Regions from separate parts of the Paenibacillus sp. sgz302191 genome, predicted to be linked through region 1. Evidence: riboswitches for the same ligand, from Rfam matches in the RefSeq annotation. Region 1 holds a riboswitch; the other holds the start of a gene.
The links. Region 1 has a riboswitch for cobalamin ahead of cobJ (precorrin-3B C(17)-methyltransferase). Riboswitches for the same ligand answer to the same signal wherever they lie in the genome.

Region 2: it holds a riboswitch for cobalamin, as region 1 does, so the genes downstream of both, metE (5-methyltetrahydropteroyltriglutamate--homocysteine S-methyltransferase) here and cobJ (precorrin-3B C(17)-methyltransferase) in region 1, are expected to answer to the same signal.

Annotation. Positions count from the first base shown of each region.
Region 1 is NZ_JBYLHY010000013.1:196,336-199,542, reverse strand. Features, by position in the region: gene AC3G2T_RS20160 (sirohydrochlorin chelatase) at 1-45, opposite strand, end outside; gene cobJ (precorrin-3B C(17)-methyltransferase) at 113-1,786, opposite strand; cobalamin riboswitch at 1,932-2,135, opposite strand; gene AC3G2T_RS20150 (hypothetical protein) at 2,179-2,409, opposite strand; gene AC3G2T_RS20145 (DUF1361 domain-containing protein) at 2,424-3,092, opposite strand.
Region 2 is NZ_JBYLHY010000017.1:74,353-77,559, reverse strand. Features, by position in the region: gene nrdE (class 1b ribonucleoside-diphosphate reductase subunit alpha) at 1-137, shown strand, start outside; gene nrdF (class 1b ribonucleoside-diphosphate reductase subunit beta) at 160-1,128, shown strand; cobalamin riboswitch at 1,194-1,403, shown strand; gene metE (5-methyltetrahydropteroyltriglutamate--homocysteine S-methyltransferase) at 1,550-3,207, shown strand, end outside.

The sequences.
Region 1 (3,207 bases):
TTCCTCATCCCGGCTTCCGTGCCCTACAAACAAGACAGCATTCATGTCTTTATCCCCTCCCAAAACTTCACCGTGCTCTATCCATAAAAAACGAACATGCTGGTATAACGTTCTAATCGCCGCAGACGGCGTTTTCAATGACGAATCCTTGCGCTTCCTGGTGGCGGTAGCCTTCTATTTCTTTAACGCGTTTAAAAAACTTGTGGAACCGCTCGTTCGGATGCCCTTCCCGCTTGTACCGCTCGACAATTCTGACGACCTGCTCGACGAGCTCCGACGGATCGATGCCTTCCGCTACCGGTTGGGCCGGATGCGCGTTTCTGCCGACGGTTTTGCCTCCCAAAAACAAATCGAACTTTTCCTTCCGGTATACGATGCCGATATCCTGCTGCACCGCGCCATAGCAAGCCATGCCGCAGCCGTTGAAGCCGATTTTCAGCTCCTTCGGTACCTCCAGATTGCCGATTCTTTGATGCAGCGCCTCCGCATAAGGAATCGATTCCCCTTTTTCCAGATTGCAAAAGTCGCAGGCTTTAATCTGCGCAACGTCGCCGATCGGCGAAAGCATGAGGCCGAGCTCGCTCAGCTCGGAAGTGATATCCTGCGGATTGTCCGTCTGGATGCGGACGATCAATTGATGGTGCGGCGAATATTCGATGTCGCCCCTGTCGCCGACGATTTCGCCCAGCGCGCATAACTGCGCCGCGCTCAACCGTTTATTTGCGATCCCCGGGCTTACCGCAAATTCAAAGATCGACTTTGTCGCGGTAAACGCCATCGGCTCCAAAGCCCCCGCAGCGCCGCCGCTGCCCCGGGAAACCAGCTCCAGCGCCTCCATCGCCAGCTGCAAAGGGCTGCTGGCTTGGGCCGCCGCTTGCGCTGCCTGCCGAACGGCCGGCTCTCCGCCGGCTGCGGCTCCCGCGCTTTCGCTCCGGTCTTCGGCCGGAGCCTCTTCCTCCTGCGCGAGCGCCCAAGGCTCCGCCTCGGCCCGCAGCCGCTGATGCGGCTTGAGCGGCTGCGTCTCCGCGCCCAGCGTATATTTGCGCTGATACCCCCGCGGGGTTATCAGCAGGCCGTCATAATTTTGGGTCGCCGAGTTGCCGATAATAATCGTTGTCAGCATCCCGATATCATGATTCAGCATATCGGCCAGCGTCGTTACGACGACGTGCTCCCGATCCCGGTATGCGCTCTTGACGATGCCGACCGGCGTTTGCGGCGAACGGTGCTGAAGCAAAATGCGCTGCGTCTCGACGATTTGCCGCGTCCTTCTTCCGCTGCGCGGGTTGTACAGCGCAATGACAAAATCCGCCTGCGCCGCGGCTTCCACCCGCCTTGCAATAAGCTCCCACGGCGTCAAATGGTCACTCAAGCTGATCGTGCACGCATCGTGCATAATAGGCGCGCCCAGCAAGGATGCAGCGGAATTGATGGCCGAGATGCCGGGGATGATTTCAACTTCGACGCCGCCCGCTGGCGTCCACCCTTGCTCCATCAACACTTCGTAGACAAGGCCGGCCATCCCGTACACACCGGCGTCTCCGCTTGAGATGACCGCTACCTTTTTCCCCAGCTTCGCTTGTCTGACCGCCTCTTGCGCCCGGCTCACTTCCTCCGTCATTCCGGTTCTTACAATTTGTTGTTCCGAAATCAAGCCGGATATAAGATCGACATATGTATTGTAGCCGATGATGATTTCACTTTCTTGAATAGCCTCGCGCGCCCGCTTCGTAATATGTTCGAAACTTCCCGGCCCGAAACCGATGACGAGCAATTTCCCCGGCATAGCAATCACCCTTTCTAAAAACCTTTTGCACGAATAAAAAAGCATTTCCAACACAACATCATGTTAGAAATGCCTGGTTTGAACGTCTTTTCAATAAGCACAGGAGCAACCGCCCTCTAACACACCCTAATTCCTCGTAGGGCAAAAGTGTCGTTCAAACCGGGCAGGTCTCCTGACTTCGATCATACTCCCGGCGTCTTCCCGGGTATTGCCCAGTGACATGCTGCCAAGGAGAGGCTTTGCTCCAAAGCCCGATCGTTACAGTGGCGGGTCCGTGCCGGATTCTCACCGGACTTCCCTTTTAACTGAATGAAACGTATCATTCAGCACCTGGTTCCATCCATATGCAATTAAAATCATCCTATCATCAATCGTATGCATTGTCTATGCAATTATTCATAGACAGAGCGGTAGAGACCTTCCAGCAAACTCTTGTAATCGGCCGGATCGTACGCAATTTCGGAAAAGCCGACATGAATCACTTTGTTCGTCGTACGCACGACAAAAAAACTTTCTTCCGTCCGCTCCGGATCGATGTATGTATAACATTCCAGGTGAGTGCTGCCTGTTTTATTTTGCAAAAATTGCGTTGCCTCGATACTTAGATTTGCGTATTTGGGCATGAAAACTCTCCTTCTTAACGAACGTTCTTTGCGGCGGCCCGATATCGGACAGAAGCGTAAAAAACAAGGTACAAACAGCTAAGAACCAGCATAAACACGCCGATAAAAACGAGCGCATCCCGCTGCTCCAGCAGCTTTAAGGAATCTTGCGCGATCGCCCAGGGCTTGCGGAATAAATCCCAGCTATTATACCGCAAAAAGCGGCCCAAAAACACGCCGACGCTGCACAGCAGCAGCAAGACGCCGGCCAACATCCAACTTGCGGCCGGGCGAAGCAGTCCCTGCCATATTTCGTGCACGAGATAGAAGGCAAACAAGCCGACCCAAAGGGCAATAATCGCCGTAAAAGCGTTCAGCAATACGTCAAAATGTACGGGAACCGACGATTTCAAATATGTCAAATGCACCAGATCCGTCAACATATACGGAGCATTCGGCAAAAACAGCAGCCATACCAGCAATCCGATCAGCAGTCTGATGCGGAATGTTTGCTGCATATGCCACCAGTAACGAACGGCCAGCGCCGCCGCCAGCGGAATCCAGGCCAGCATCAAGTTCGGCGCAATCAGCCATCTGTACAGAAAACTGCCCGACGACCCGTAAATACGGACCAGCAGCAGCGCCGTACAAGCCGCTGACGCGACCGCAAGCATACCGACCAAGTAAAACAAAGCCCGATTCATTTGCACATATATTTTGAAATTCAGCAGGAACAGCTCCTTTCGACGTTTCTATTATACCGCACAATCTATGAAACACGAATTCTCTCTTTAATTTTCCGAATATTCGTACTATAAT
Region 2 (3,207 bases), on a different contig from region 1:
TTCATGTCAACAGCGATGTGACGACCAGACAGCTTGCGCGCTATTATTTGTACGCTGCCCGCGTCGGGTTAAAATCGCTCTATTACACGCGGACGAACCAGCTCTCCGTTGAAGAGTGCGTCAGCTGTTCGGTGTAACGGGAAGGGGAATGAATACAAGATGACCACCAAGAGAGCCGTCAACTGGAACCGGCCTGACGACGATTTTACGATCACGTTCTGGAATCAAAATATTATGCAGTTTTGGACGGACGAAGAAATTCCTCTGTCTGACGATAAAATGTCCTGGATGACGCTGAACGAAGCGGAGCGCGACCTGTATATGAAAGTGCTGGGCGGGCTTACGCTGCTCGATACGATGCAGGGCGGCGTAGGGATGCCAAGAATTTTGGAGCATGTGGACGGGCTGCAGCGCAAAGCGGTGCTCAGCTTCATGGGCATGATGGAGCAAATTCACGCCAAATCGTACAGCAGCATTTTTACGACGCTGTCTACGACGGAGGAGATCAACGACATTTTCCTCTGGGTGGAGCGAAATCCGTATTTGCAGTTCAAGGCGAATACGATTGCCAAATATTACGACGGCATTCACACCCGCAAGGATCTGTATTTGGCTATGGCGGCATCCGTGCTGCTTGAAAGCTATTTGTTCTATAGCGGCTTTTTCTATCCGCTGTATTTGGCCGGCCAAGGCAAGATGACTAGCAGCGGCGAAATCATCGATCTGATTTTGCGCGACGAAAGCATTCACGGGCTGTATGTGGGCGTGCTTGCCCAGGAAGTGTACGAGGAGCTGACTCCGCAGGAGCAGGACGAGGCTTACGAGACTTTGACCGCGCTTCTGAAGGAGCTTCATGCGAATGAGGAAGGGTACACGGAGGATCTGTACAGCGCGATCGGCCTGGACCGGGAAGTGAAGGCGTTCCTGCGCTATAACGCGAACAAGGCGTTTATGAATCTCGGGCTCGACCCTGCATTCCCGGAAGAGGAGATCAATCCGATCGTGTTGAACGGTCTTAGCACCAAGACGAAGCAGCACGACTTTTTCTCCAAAAAAGGCAACGGCTACGTTCGCACGATTCATGTGGAGCCGCTGAATGACGACGATTTTGTTTTTGACAATTTGTAAGAAAATCTTGTATAAAAATTAATATTCATGTATAGTTATACATTGTATCGAATGTAAGCAGACAATTGCATATTGTGGAGACAGGTGCTCTTGCCCGAACGAATCGTTCTTGGGCTTGAGTTTAAAAGGGAAGTTCGGTGCAAAGCCGACGCGGTCCCGCCACTGTAACAGAAGAGTCGCAGCAAACATCGCCACTGGTTGAATGAATAACCGGGAAGGCTGCTGCCGATGATGACGCTGATAGCCAGGAGACCTGCCTGTTTCAACGACACTGCTTTTACCTACGGGAGATAGGGAGGTGTTAGATGGCAACCGATAAGTATAATCGCGAGGCGTCTTTCCCTTTGTCTTTTTGAGGGAACGACGTCTTTTTTGTGTTCCGCTCAGAAAGTACAAATGAGGAAAACGGAGGCGAGCTTAAGTGGCTGGTGTAATCAAAATTGGCAATTTGGGATATCCGAGAATCGGTGAGGACCGGGAATGGAAAAAAGCGCTGGAGGCGTTCTGGTCCGGTAAAATAAGCGAGCAGGACTTAGTGGCGGAGATGGAGCGGATCCAGCTCGCGCATGTGCAATTTCAAAAATATGCGGGGCTGGACGAAATCCCGGTAGGCGATTTCACTTATTACGATTCGATGCTGGATATGGCGGTCATGTTCGGTATCGTTCCGGCGAGGTTCGCGCATTCGGGAGGGCGCGTGCCGCTTGCCACTTATTTCGCGATGGCGCGCGGGAACAGTCAGGGTGCAGCCTGTGAAATGACAAAATGGTTTAATACGAATTATCACTACATCGTCCCGGAAATCGGGGAGGACGCACCAACGTTAACATACAACAAACCGCTGGAGGCGTACCGCTTTGCCAAGTCCAGGGCGGACGTCGAAGGCAAACCTGTGCTGGTCGGGCTGTACACGTTCCTCAAGCTGTCGAAGGGGTTCGCGGCTTCGCGGCTCGGCGAGAAAGTCGGGCAGTTTTTGCCGGTCTATTTGCAGGTGTTGAAGGAACTGGCGCAAGAGGGCGTCGCTTGGGTGCAGATCGATGAGCCCGCCTTGACGACGAATCCGTCTGCGGAGGAACTTGAGCTTGTGGAGCAAATTTACGGCGCCATCCATCGGGAAGTGCCGGGGTTGAACGTGATGCTGCAGACTTATTTTGAGGCGGTCGAGCATTATGAGCGGGTGGTCCGCTTGCCTGTTCAAGGCATCGGACTGGATTTCGTGCACGATGGCGGGGCCAATTTACGGGCTGTGGAGGCGCACGGATTTCCGGCCGACAAGCGCCTTGGCGCAGGCATTATCGACGGGCGCAACATATGGCGCGCCGACCTGGAAGCGAAGCTGCTGCTGGCGCAAAAGCTTGCGGCACACGTACCGCACGAGCGGCTGGTGCTCCAGCCGTCCTGCAGCCTGCTGCATGTGCCTGTAACCGTTGTGCGGGAAACGAAGCTTCCCGCCGCATTAAAGCAGGCGCTTGCTTACGCCAACGAGAAGCTGGTCGAACTGAGGCTGCTCGGCCAGGCGCTCGCAGGCGGACAGGAATCCGCTGCGGCCGAGTGGCAGTGGAACCGGGAGGCGCTTGCCGGCTTCCGCGCGCTGCCTGAGCGGAACCGCCAGGATGTAGCCGCGCAGTTGGCCGGGCTTGAGGCGGTCTCGCATACGCGCGGTCTGCCGTTTGCCGAGCGCTTTGCGCTGCAAGCCGCTCACTGGAAGCTTCCGCTGCTGCCGACGACGACGATCGGCAGTTTCCCGCAGACGCCGGAGGTACGCAGCGCCCGCCTGAAATGGCGGAAGGGCGAGCTGGACACGGCGAAGTACGAAGCGTTCATCGATCAGGAGATTGCCAGCTGCATCAAGATCCAGGAAGAGATCGGCCTGGATGTGCTCGTCCATGGCGAGTTCGAACGCACGGACATGGTGGAATATTTCGGCGAGAAGCTGGACGGCTTCGCCTTTACGCAGAACGGCTGGGTGCAATCGTACGGCTCCCGCTGCGTCAAGCCGCCCGTCATTTACGCGGATGTCGCATTCGCGGCGCCGATGACGGTGAAGGAAAGCGCCTATGCCCAGTCGCTGACGGCTCT